3 regions of the Pantoea sp. X-Soil-OKNW-713 genome follow, and region 3 is predicted to be linked to each of the others. Evidence: predicted binding sites of a transcription regulator. Region 3 holds the regulator's gene; each other region holds the start of a gene.

Region 1 (4,361 bases), on a different replicon from region 3:
AACGCTGTCACCACGTCACGGCTCTCCCAACCGCCTTTCTCCTGCATCGCCAGCGGCATATCGAAATGAAACAACGTCAGGAACGGCGTGATGCCCTGCGCCAGTAACTCATCAATCACGCGGTTGTAAAACGCCACCGCTTCCGCATTTACCTCACCCGTGCCATCCGGTATCAGCCGCGACCAGCTGATGGAGGTACGAAAACTGTTGTGATTAAGTTGCTTAAGTAAGGCAATATCCTGCTGCCAGCGCTGGTAAAAGGTCGAGGTGTGCTGTGGCCCGACCTGCTGATGAAAACGCCACGGTTGCTGTGCAAACCAGTGGTCCCAGGTGGTGGCGCTTTTTCCGCCGCTATCGCTGGCACCTTCTGTTTGCAGGGCCGAACTGGCACTGCCCCACCAAAAATTCTCAGGAAACTGATACTTCATTACGTTTCTCTCCGGATTGAGTTGTCGCCGCCTGTTCCTGGGCTTTTTGTTCTTCAGATTTCATCAGGGAACGTTCATACGCACGCAGGAAAGGCAGGTACATCAGGGCTGACATCACCATGCAAATCAGGCACATCACCACCGGACTGATCGCCCAGTTGGCAGCCCAGGATGCACCAATTGGTGCCGGTGTGGTCCAGGGCGTGAGCGACACCACCTGGGCCAGCCAGCCCATCCTGGTGGCGGTCCAGGCGAGGATGGCGTTAACCATCGGTACGCAGACAAAGGGGATAAACATCATCGGATTCATAATGATCGGCGCGCCGAACATTATCGGTTCATTGATGTTGAAGAAGCTCGGCACGATACCCATTTTGCCAATGGTGCGCAGATGGGTGGTGCGGCTGCGCAACAGCAGGAAAGCCAGCGGTAAGGTGGAGCCCACACCCCCGATCAACAGGTAATGATCCCAGAATCCCTGAAGGTAGATGTGCGGCAACGCGGTGCCCGCCGCCAGTGCCGCCTGATTAGCGGAGAGGTTAGCCATCCAGAATGGGTTCATAATCCCGGTGACGATCAACGCCCCGTGAATACCGGCAAACCAGAACAACTGACAAAGCAGCACCGACAACAAGATCGCTGGCAGCGAGTCAGACGCCGACACCAGTGGCTCAAGCAGATGCATAATCGCTTCGGGAATAATCATCCCGGTCTGCGCCTGGATAAACAGATTGAGCGGGTGCAGCGTGCCAATGATCACCACCACCGGGATCAGGATTTCAAAAGAACGTGCCACACCGGTTGGGACTTCTTTGGGTAAGCGGATGGTGATGTTGTTGTGCTTCAGCCAGGCGTAAACCCGCGTCGAATAAATCGCGGTGATCAACGCGGTAAATATCCCCTGCCCGGATAAATAGGCTGTGGAGATAGTACCGTTGGAGTAAGGTGCGGCCACCAGCAGAAACGCCATAAAGGCCAGTAACCCCGACATTACCGGATCGAGCGAGAACTGCCGCCCGAGGCTTGCGCCAATCCCCACCGAGATAAAAAAGGTCATGACCCCCATGCTGAGGTAAAACGGCAACATCAGTTGCTCACGGTAAGTCGCGGAAAAATCCAGCCAGGCACGGGCAAAGCCGTTGGTGGTGGTGGCCGAGAATGGCGGGAAGATAAATACCAGCATGAAAGAACCGATAATCATAAACGGCAGCGCGGCAGTAAAGCCGTCGCGGATCGCTATGATGTATTTCTGTTGCCCGAGACGTCCGGCCAGCGGCGTGATCGCTTTTTCGATAACGCCAATCATCGACTGATATAACGAACTCATACCATCACCTTTATTCGTGAGCCGCCTCAATAAGCGAAAGCGCGAAATCCAGCACTTTGTCGCCGCGCTGCATACCGTAGTCCATCATCTCGATCGGCTGGACCGGGATCCCGGCGCTTGCCGCTTTGTCGGCCAGCGTTTTCAGCATGTATTTCACCTGAGGTCCCAGCAGCACCACCTGATAACGCGCAAACTGCTCGTCAAATTCGGTCACGCCATACGCATCAATTTCAACGGCCAGACCGCGTTCCTGCGCCACCTCTTTCATTTTGCGTACCAGCATGCTGGTGGACATCCCCGCCGAACAACACAACATAATCCTGATCATCGTCATCCATCCTTCAAAGCTATGCCTCAATGTGGTTACGATTGGATATCATACGGAAACCGGTTTCCATGAAAGGTTGAACGAAGTGTGACCCGCATCAATTTCTGATAAATCGGCGCTTTTTTTATTAGATTCGCATCACAAAACATCATTATTTCAACCCGTAGCGGCGCGATTTATCGCGCATCTTTTTGGCATAGTTAAAAAACCGCGCGATAAATCGCGCCGCTACAGGGATGGTGATTTTGCGCGAAAATGGAAAACCGGTTTCCAACAATAAGGGAAGTCGTTATACTTCTGCTGGCTAAAGTTTGCTCAGGGTTTCCGGAGAGAAAGATGTCTACGATCAACGATGTATCGCGCTTAGCCGGGGTGTCAAAAGCCACGGTTTCTCGGGTGTTGAGTGGTTCGCGCGGAGTGAAGGAAGCCAGCCGTCAGGCAGTGCTCAAAGCGGTTGACGAACTCAAGTATCGACCTAACGTTATTGCTCAGTCACTCTTCAGTCAGTCTACCGGTTGTATTGGCGTCATCTGCGCCCAGGAAAACATCAACCAAACTACCGGCTACCTGTATGCGCTGGAAAAACAACTCAGCCAGCACCAGAAACATCTCCTGTTACGCTTCGCCAACAACAAAGCCGATGTGTTACATGCGCTCGATGAACTGAGCTGTGGCTTGTGCGATGACGTGCTAATCATTGGCGCGCGCTTCCCGCTCGATATCCAGGATGACAATGTGATTCTGGTCGATTGTGCCGAAACTGACTGGCCCAACAGCATCCAGTTTGACCACGGTTTTGCCGCTGAGACCGCCTGTAACTATCTGATCAGCCAGGGTAAGCGCCAGATTGCTTTGATCTATCCCGAGGCCGGTAACGCAGGCGAGCAGGTACTGAGTGGTTATAAGCTCGCGCTGGAAAATAACCTCCTGCCCTATAATCGTAATCTGGTGTTTATGGATGCGCCCTCTGCATCGGTCGCGCTTCAGGTGCTGCTCAACAATGCCAGTACCCTGAATTTTAATGCGTTGTTGACGGCCAACGACCAGGAAGCACAACAGGTTATTGCCCAGCTACAGGCCTTTAATAAATCGGTGCCGGGCGACATTATGGTGTTCAGCTTGGCCGGTTCAGTCCATTTACCGGGCATTCCCACCATTCCAGCCATTGAGTATTCACTGGATGCGATGGCAGCCAGAATTGTTGGTTGGCTGACGAGAAAGACGCAAGATATGTTGGGTTCCTGTACGTTACGCGGAAACTTAATCATTCCGCGCTGACACCACCGGAGTGAGGAGACGGATAAGCTGCTGGCAAGCTGTGGTATCGGCACCACGAGTCGCACCGGGATCGCCGCCACCGGTGACCGTTTCAGCCTGGCCACTCTCTATCCCCGCGACAAACTGATCGCGCTGGGCGACCGGTTTTCCCTGACGGTGGGCTACTATCACACGGTGGTCAGCTGGCTGGAGCGTCTCAAATGCGGCATCACCAGCGGTGAACTGTATCAGACGGTGGAAAATGTGTTGCCGAAGGAGCGCTGGCACTGGCACCTGAATCCGAACGATTTTCCTATTACCCACACCGTTTGCGGTGAGCGTTTTTAGCCGCAGACGTGCGCTACCCCATCTGAATTATCATATTTTCATATAGATGAAGATGATTTCTCGGTAATCTCCTGTCTGATGCGCTGAGAAATAATTGCGCAGCTTCACAATTTTTATTATTAGTAATTGCCAATGTTGCAGAGCGTGCTGAATACTCCCGCCGCAACATCCACATACGTTTTATTGCGGCGTGCTACTGCTTCGGCAGGCAAGACCAAAATAAAAATGCCAGCTCCAGTCTTTTCTGGAGTGCATTTTTGTTTTGGTCTTTTTTTTTGCCTTAACGAAAAGGGAAAATGATGAGTCATAACGAGTTAGCTGATGAAATCCTGCGTCTGGTCAACGGAGGCGAAAACATCCGTACCCTGACGCACTGCGCCACCCGACTGCGGATGGAGTTTAACGATCGTGCTGCGGTCAACAGCGAGCAGATTGAAAAATTACCCGGCGTGATCAGCGTGGTGGAACGCGGTGGACAGTTCCAGATTGTGGTGGGTAACGATGTACAACGGGTATTCCGCGTACTGGAAAAAGCCACCAGCGGCAACAAACCTACGACCACGCCCCAGGCCAAACAAGAGCGTGGCGGTATCGTTTCTCAAATCATCAGCGTGATCTCCACCACCTTCACCCCGGTGATCCCGGCGATTACCGGGGCCGGGATGATTAAAGC
Region 2 (4,361 bases), 2.1 Mb from region 3:
TAACAAGTTTGATGTAGAAGGGAATCTGACCCTGAAAGGCATCACCAAACCGATTACTCTGCACGCCACGCTGAACCAGCAGGGTGAGCATCCGATGGTGAAGAAGCAGGCGATTGGTTTTGATGCCACCGGCACCATCAAGCGTTCTGACTTCAAGCTGGATAAATATGTTCCGGCGGTGAGCGATGACGTAACGCTGACCATTTCGACCGAAGCCTACGCGAAATAATTAAGATTCGTAACGGCGCGAAACGTCGCGCCGTTACGGGATGAGTTATTCCGCCCAGAATTTCTTCTTGCTGGTTTTGCCAATCCCCGGATTGCAACTGTTAGTCGGATCGAGTTGTTTCCAGTGCGCCACATGATCGCAGGATGCGTGATACAGATGGCCGACGTTATGTTCTGCCGGATACTTCGCCCCACGCTGCTCCAGTACGACTTTCACCGCCTCTTTAAACGCCTTCGCATCCACGCCCGCCTTCAGCACATAATCCTGATGATTAACGTAGCAGAAGAAATGCCCGCAGCAGGAATCGACCTGCACCTGCGCCGCCAGGTGATCCGGCAGCGTTAAACGCCAGGCATCATCATTACGACGCAACGCCACGTCAAACGCCACCAGACGCTCATTCGGGTTGTAGCCCAGCGCATCACAGTAGGAGATGGTGCAGCCGCCCACGCCAAAGCGCACCAGGAAGGCATCTGCTGCTTCGCGTGCATCGCAGTGGAAGAAATCACCGCTGTGGTTGGCAAAAAAATCTGCCAGTAACCCCTGCAATTCAGCGGTTTGCGCTGACTCCACCTTAATCATCAGATGATGTTCATACGCGCTGCGGTAATCCATGATGCGTGGCGCGACAAAGCGCGGAGTGATCTGATTAAAGAATTGCAGCACCCGATCAACAAAATTGCGTGGCAAAAATTTCAGGTGGCTGACGCGCACATCCCACCTGGCTTTGCCGGCCATCAGGCGCGGTATCGCCTGCGGGCCGAGTTTGCGAATTGCCAGATACATATGTTTGGCGTAACGCACGGTGAGGTCAAAGGCGTTACGGTGGATATACTCCGCCTGCACCGGCAATTCACTCATCCGCGTCAGCAGATAGCGGCGCAGTTCCACCAGCACCAACTCATCGTTGGTGCCGATATAGAAGGTGTCGCTGCCAGCACTGGCTTCGAAGGTAGGAAGACGCACCGCAAACACCACCACTTTACCTGCGCTACCCGAACTGTCATGCAGATAACGCAGATCGCCATTAAAGCGTGCAGGGCTGTCGGCGCTGACGTCGCGCAGACGGTCAGCGTAGTCATCCGCCCAGATCTTTCCCTGCCAGTCGGGTTGGTCACCGGTTTGGTACTGCTGACGGGTGAGATTTTCCAGCATCGCTTCCGGCGTGTCACCCAGCGCAATGCCGAGATGGTTGACCATCTCCAGCCGACCATCATCATGAATACGGGCAAATAACGATTTTTCGGTAAACGCCGGACCACGGCGAATCAGCGAGCCACCGGAGTTGTTGCAGATGCCGCCGACCACCGACGCACCAATACAGGACGAACCAATGACCGAGTGCGGCTCACGCCCCAGCGGTTGCAATGTTTGCTCCAGCTCCGTCAGGGTGGTGCCGGGGAAGGCGATCACCTGTCGCGCCTCATCAATGACCTGCACGCCCTGTAACTGGCGGGTGCTGACAATCACCACCTCACGATCGTAATCGTTGCCGTCCGGCGTCGAGCCGCCGGTTACGCCGGTGTTTGATGCCTGCATCAGAATAATGGCGTCGTGCGCCACGCATACCTGAAGGGTTTGCCACAGTTGTAATAACGTCTGGGGGAGCACCACGGCCAGTGCCTCACCGCGCCCGACGCGAAATCCTTTGGTGTACCAGGCCTTATCATCAGAATGGGTTAACAGCTGTTTTTCACCTACCACGTCACTCAGTTGACGCAACATTTCCTGCGGGGATGTCATGTTTTCTCTTCTGTGTCATGTGTCTGCCGGGTTATTGGACAGGCGGATACGGCGCTATGTCAATCATTCATCGGCACTAAAGTTAAAATAACGCACTGAAGCATTATCCCTTTATCTCGCGCGGAAAAACCGCGGCGTACCAATAAAAATGCGCGGGTTATCACAAAATAGAGGCAAAGCAAAAAGACAAATAAATTGTTAAATCGGGCCAGACAGGCAGAGGTGTGAAAAATATATAACGTGATGAATTTTATAATAATTCCATGTCTTTGGAAAAATTTACCATGTGATTAACATCACAAAATTAGGTCTGTAAATATCTTTGTCAATGACCTGGGTGGATAAATTCGTAGCAATAATGTGATCTCCATAGCAAATACAAATCCTCTTCACCGGAAGAATGGCTGTCAGAAGCGCAGCGTAAGGAGCAGGATAATGAGAATTGGCATGGTGATCAGCGGTGGTGATGTTACCGGCATAAATAACTTTATCTTTCAGATTTCTCGCTTAACTCAGGCGGACATGGTGTTATTTAACGGCGGCATTCCGGGTTTGCTGGAAAATAAACATCAAGAAATATCGCAGCGTGATCTGGTGGATTATGCCATCGCGGCGATCCCGGTGATGCAATCAGGACGGCCAACGCGAAAACTAATTCGCCCGGAATATGAAGCCATAGCGAAACAACTTAAATCGCTACGCATTGACGTATTAATTATGGCCGGAGGTGATGGGTCGCTGCAATTCCTTCATATTCTGAGTGAATTTGGCGTCAATTGCTTTGGCGTTGGCATGACCATCGATAACGATGTATTCGGCAGCGATTATACCATTGGCTTTTCCACCGCCTGTGAACAGGTGCTGAAGGAAGTGGCGAAATTACGTAACACCGGACGTGGATTGCCGGGGCGCGTATTTATGGTGGAGTTGCTGGGTGGTTATTGTGGCGAATTAACCCTGCAATCAGCGATTAAATCCAATGCAGATTTTGCCTTGATCCCCGAGTGCCAGATTCCGCCGCATGAGCTGGCGGAACGGGTCACGGCACGTCTGGCGCAGCAAAACAGCGTGATTATTCTGTGCTCGGAAGCCTATACCCGCGAATATTCGCCGGGGTTCCAGGGGGCGATCGATACCTTAATTAAACAACTTGAACCTTTGATTGGTGTGCGTATCCGTAAAACCATCATCGGTTACGGCCTGCGTAATGGTGAACCCACCTGTGAAGAAATTTATCAGGGCACCATTATGGCCAGCGAAGTGGCGCGTTGTATTCAGTCGGGAATGCGCAATAAAGCCGTCATTATTAATGGCAGCAATAAACCGATACCCATTGATTTAATAAGCATGAAAAAACGCCTGGTTGACACCGAAGGGCATCATTACAAACTCGCTAAACAACTGCATATTCTGTGAGGAGATAGCCATGCTGAAAATATTATGTGTGTGCGGATGTGGTCTGGGATCCAGTTTCGCCATCGAAATGAGCGCCAAAGCGGTATTAAAAAAGTTAGAAATTGATGCAGATATCGATCACACCACCATTTCTGAAGCCAATGCGTTTAAATCCGACATGATTTTAACGCAGAAAGCCTTTGCCGATGTATTAAATGCCGATGCCAGCCCGGAACAGATGAAGCGCGTGATTATTCTCAACAAGCTGACCGATAAGGCGGAAATTGAGCAAAAGATCGTGGCGTTTATGAAAGAACACAACATGAAGGTTGCCAGCCATGAATAGTGTTATTAACTTCCTGGTCAAAGATCTGTTAGGGCAGGCATCGATTCTGATCGCCTTTATTGCCCTGGTGGGTCTGCTGTTGCAAAAAAAATCCGCAGGCAAGGTGGTGGAAGGCACCTTTAAAACCCTGCTCGGTTTCTTAATTATGATGGCGGGTATCAACATCATTGTCGGTACGCTGACCTTCCTGAATACCATCTTTACCCACGGCTTTGGCATGCAGGGTTATATCACCGATGTTGCTGCCATCGCCGGGTTAGCGAACCGCGAGCTGGGTTCAGAGGTAGCGTTGACGCTGTTGGTGATCTTTATTGTCAACATCATCATTGCCCGTCTGACACCGTTCAAATACATCTTCCTGACCGGACAGGCGCTGCTGTGGATGGCGACTATCGGTGCGGTGATCGGCTACAAAGCGGGGCTGACAGGCTTACCTCTGATCCTTACCGGCGGCATTTTTGGTGGTGTGATGGCGGTGGTGATGCCAGCACTGGCACAACCGGTGGTGCGCCGCATTACCGACTCGGATGATGTTGCGCTCGGCCACTTCTGCACCATTGGCTACCTGGTGACGGCGGCAGTGGCGAAGGTGGTTGGCAAAGGCTCGCGTTCCACTGAAGACCTGAAGCTGCCGGATAACTTCAAATT
Region 3 (4,361 bases):
AAGCCGGAGCAACTGTCGTCCTCGATTCAATATCAGCTGACACAGCAAGGCGGCCATGTCGGCTTTGTTGGCGGTACGCTGCTACGACCGCAAATGTGGCTGGAACAACGCGTGCCGCAGTGGTTATCAACTTACCTGGATGTATGATCGTGATTATTCCGTGGCAACAACTTGAAGCTGAAACGCTGGAAAACCTGATCGAAGCCTTTGTATTACGCGAAGGCACCGACTACGGTGAACAGGAGCGCAGTCTGGCGCAAAAAGTCGCTGATGTGCGTCGCCAACTGGAACGCGGTGACGCTGTGCTGGTGTGGTCAGAACTGCACGAAACCGTCAATATCATGGCACGCGGTGAATTTCGCGGCTAATGCACATCCCGGCTTTTCGTGCTAACAATGCTCATCGCCGGACTTCACAGGGAGCTTTGTTATGTCAGCCAGGCATCCGATCATTGCCGTTACCGGTTCCAGCGGCGCCGGAACCACCACCACCAGCCTTGCCTTCCGCAAAATATTCCAGCAGTTGAACCTGCATGCGGCGGAGGTCGAAGGTGACAGTTTTCATCGCTACACGCGCCCTGAGATGGACATGGCGATCCGCAAAGCGCGCGACCTTGGCCGTCATATCAGCTATTTCGGCCCGGAGGCCAACGATTTTGGCCTGCTGGAGCAAACCTTTAAGCAATACGGTAAAACCGGTCTTGGTCAGTCGCGCAAATATCTGCATACCTATGACGAAGCCGTGCCGTGGAATCAGGTGCCGGGCACCTTCACCCCGTGGCAGCCGCTGCCGGAAAACACCGATGTGTTGTTTTATGAAGGCTTGCACGGCGGGGTGGTGACGCAGCAGCACAACGTGGCTGAACACGTCGACTTATTGGTAGGTGTGGTACCGATCGTCAACCTTGAGTGGATTCAAAAGCTGATTCGCGACACCAGCGAGCGCGGCCATTCACGCGAAGCGGTGATGGATTCGGTGGTGCGTTCGATGGAGGATTACATCAACTTCATCACCCCGCAGTTCTCACGCACCCATATCAACTTCCAGCGCGTACCTACCGTCGATACGTCTAACCCGTTTGCTGCGCGTGAAATTCCATCACTGGATGAAAGCTTTGTGGTGATCCATTTCCGTGGTCTGGAAGGTATTGCCTTCCCCTATCTGCTGGCGATGATTCAGGATTCCTTTATCTCGCATATGAACACCCTGGTGGTGCCCGGCGGCAAAATGGGGCTGGCGATGGAGCTGATTATGACGCCGCTGGTGCAGCGACTGATTGAAGGCAAACGCATCGAATAATCAAACATAACCGTAACGGCGCGATTTATTGCGCGATCCCGAGATCGCTGCGGGAAAAATCCGCACGATAAATCGCTCCGCTACGTTCGTGCTAAAGTTCGATAACCTCGTAACTGTGGGTGATTTCTACCCCTTTGCCCAGCATAATCGCCACCGAGCAATATTTCTCAGCCGACAGATCAACCGCTCGCGCCACCGCTTTATCGCCCAGCGCTTTGCCGGTAACAATAAAATGCAGGTTGATATGTGTGAAAATGCGTGGCGCTTCTTCACGACGTTCCGAGGTCAGTTTGACCTCACAATCCTTCACATCATTGCGCCCTTTTTGCAGGATCGACACGACGTCAATCGCGCTGCAACCGCCTGCCGCCATCAGCACCATCTCCATCGGGCTCGGTGCTTTGTCGCCCGAATTGCCATCCATTAATATCTGGTGACCTGATGAGGATTCTCCGAGAAAGGTAAGCCCTTCCACCCATTTAACCCGTGCCTGCATTATTCTTTCTCCTGAATAGGCTGATTTGCCGCCAGAGTACGCTTTCACCTGAGAAACAGCAATCCAGACTAATCGCCCTTTTGCTGAAGCGAGACAACAGAAGACAGCTAGCAAAAGCTGTGCTACAAACAGAGCTGAAAATATTTTCGTCGCAATAGACGAAGGCGGGAAGAATCAGAAGCCTGGCTTAAGAGTCCACCCGAATAATTTTCCTTAACAGGAAGCGCTCTACGATTTCACCGCCTGACAGGGAAAACTGCCCCCTGTGTTTTGGGCACGATTACAACAGAGGATAATAGCGAATGGTTCTCGGCAAACCGCAAACAGACCCTACACTCGAATGGTTCCTGTCCCATTGCCATATTCACAAATATCCATCCAAAAGCACCCTGATTCATCAGGGTGAGAAAGCGGAAACGCTCTACTACATCGTGAAAGGTGCCGTTGCGGTGCTGATCAAGGATGAAGAAGGCAAAGAGATGATTCTCTCCTACCTCAATCAGGGGGATTTCATCGGCGAGCTTGGCCTGTTTGAAGAAGGTCAGGAACGTAGTGCCTGGGTACGAGCCAAAACTGCCTGCGAAGTGGCTGAAATTTCCTACAAAAAATTCCGTCAGCTGATTCAGGTAAACCCGGATATTTTAATGCGTCTTTCGGCGCAGATGGCGCGTCGCCTACAGGTGACATCAGAAAAAGTGGGCAACCTTGCCTTCCTTGATGTGACCGGTCGCATTGCGCAGACGCTGCTCAATCTGGCCAAACAGCCCGATGCCATGACCCACCCGGACGGGATGCAGATCAAAATCACCCGTCAGGAAATTGGTCAGATCGTCGGATGCTCACGCGAGACAGTTGGCCGTATTCTGAAAATGCTGGAAGATCAAAACCTGATCTCCGCACATGGTAAAACCATCGTCGTTTACGGCACCCGCTAATTTCTTCTCACCCACGGCGTGATGGCAGCATCACGCCGTTTTTGTCTGCGATGAGCTGATGTGGCGTCGAATCATCTATCATCCCGAAGTGAACTATGCCCTGCGGCAAACGCTGGTGCTGTGCCTGCCCGTGGCCCTCGGCTGGCTGTTTGGCGACCTGCAAAAAGGCTTGCTGTTCTCCTTAGTGCCCGCCTGTTGCAACATCGCCGGTCTTGATACGCCGCATAAACGCTTTTTTAAACGCCTGATTATTGGTGGTTCCCTGTTTGCGACCGGCAGCTTTCTGATCCAGTGGCTGACGGATTATCACGTCCCCCTGCCGCTGATTCTGCTGGTGCTGCCGTTATTAGTGGGCGTGACGGGTGAGATCAGCCCGTTGCATGGCCGCTTGTTGCCTGCCACGCTGATTGCCTCCATCTTTACCCTGAGCCTGGTGGGACGTATGCCGATCTGGGTGCCGCCGCTGCTCTATATCGGCGGGACCTTGTGGTATGGGTTGTTCAACTGGTTCTGGTTTTGGCTGTGGAAAGAGCAGCCGATGCGCGAGTCGCTGAGCCTGCTGTACCGTGAGCTGGCGGATTATTGCGATGCCAAATATACCCTGTTGACGCAGCTGACCGACCCGGAGAAAGCGCTGCCGCCGTTGCTGGCGCGCCAGCAGAAAGCGGTAGATCTGATCACCACCTGCTACCAGCAAATGCATATGCTGTCGGCCAGCCGCGATAACAGCCACAAACGCCTGACGCGTGCCTTTCAGGTGGCGCTCGATTTGCAGGAACATATCTCCGTCAGCCTGCATCAGCCGGAAGAAGTGCAAAAGCTGGTGGAGCAGAGCCATGCAGAAGCGGTGATTCGCTGGAATGCCAAGACCATCTCCGCCCGTCTGCGCTTGCTGGCCGATGCCATTTTGTATCATCAGCTGCCGGAACGGTTTCAAATGGATAAGCAGCTGGGTGCGCTGGAAAAAATTGCCCGCCAGCACCCGGACAATCCGGTGGGGAATTTCTGCCTGTATCACTTCAGCCGCATTGCGCGCGTGCTGCGCACCCAGAAACCGCTGTATACCCGTGATCTGATGGCCGACCGCCAACGGCGTCTGCCGTTTTTTCCGGCGCTGCGCAGCTATCTGTCGCTGAAATCCCCCGCCTTACGCACCGCTGCACGTTTTGCCGTGATGCTGATGTTTGGTAGCGCGCTGGCGCTGTTCTTCAACATCCCCAAACCTTACTGGATTCTGATGACCACCATGTTCGTCAGCCAGAATGGCTACAGCGCCACGCGGGTAAGAATTCAGCACCGAGCGCTCGGCACCTTTGCCGGGCTGTTGATTGCTGCCGCCTCGTTACGCTTTGACGTACCGGAATCCATCACCCTGTTGTTTATGCTGGCGATCACCCTCGCCAGCTATCTGGTGACACGTAAATATTACGGCTGGTCAATGATTGGCTTTACGGTGACGGCGGTGTATTCGCTCCAGTTGCTGTCGCTGAATGGCGCGCAGTTCCTGCTGCCACGCATGATGGATACGCTGATGGGATGTCTGATTGCCTTTGGCGGCATGATTTGGCTGTGGCCGCAGTGGCAGAGCGGCTTACTGCGTAAGAATGCGCACGATGCGCTGGAAGCCGATC

The links. Region 3 encodes CRP, which controls carbon source genes, mostly activating them, when cyclic AMP is high. Its sites were predicted from a motif close to ATGTGANNNNNNTCACAT; they were not measured.
Region 1: AC6I8R_RS24595 (PTS sugar transporter subunit IIB) is a predicted target of CRP. The motif match lies at 2,169-2,186, and genes of this name have one in related genera.
Region 2: AC6I8R_RS09215 (6-phosphofructokinase) is a predicted target of CRP. The motif match lies at 2,257-2,274, and genes of this name have one in related genera.

The regions. Positions count from the first base shown of each region.
Region 1 covers NZ_AP035997.1:201,485-205,845, forward strand. The annotation lists gene AC6I8R_RS24585 (glycoside hydrolase family 1 protein) at 1-428, opposite strand, end outside; gene AC6I8R_RS24590 (PTS sugar transporter subunit IIC) at 409-1,755, opposite strand; gene AC6I8R_RS24595 (PTS sugar transporter subunit IIB) at 1,766-2,083, opposite strand; gene AC6I8R_RS24600 (LacI family DNA-binding transcriptional regulator) at 2,420-3,361, shown strand; gene AC6I8R_RS24605 (hypothetical protein) at 3,344-3,532, opposite strand; gene AC6I8R_RS24610 (hypothetical protein) at 3,518-3,688, shown strand; gene AC6I8R_RS24615 (beta-glucoside-specific PTS transporter subunit IIABC) at 3,988-4,361, shown strand, end outside.
Region 2 covers NZ_AP035995.1:1,985,847-1,990,207, forward strand. The annotation lists gene AC6I8R_RS09205 (YceI family protein) at 1-229, shown strand, start outside; gene dld (D-lactate dehydrogenase) at 275-1,972, opposite strand; gene AC6I8R_RS09215 (6-phosphofructokinase) at 2,408-3,388, shown strand; gene AC6I8R_RS09220 (PTS sugar transporter subunit IIB) at 3,399-3,713, shown strand; gene AC6I8R_RS09225 (PTS sugar transporter subunit IIC) at 3,706-4,361, shown strand, end outside.
Region 3 covers NZ_AP035995.1:4,041,242-4,045,602, forward strand. The annotation lists gene AC6I8R_RS18910 (hydrolase) at 1-147, shown strand, start outside; gene AC6I8R_RS18915 (YheU family protein) at 150-368, shown strand; gene AC6I8R_RS18920 (phosphoribulokinase) at 430-1,299, shown strand; gene AC6I8R_RS18925 (OsmC family protein) at 1,391-1,795, opposite strand; gene crp (cAMP-activated global transcriptional regulator CRP) at 2,098-2,730, shown strand; gene AC6I8R_RS18935 (YccS/YhfK family putative transporter) at 2,789-4,361, shown strand, end outside.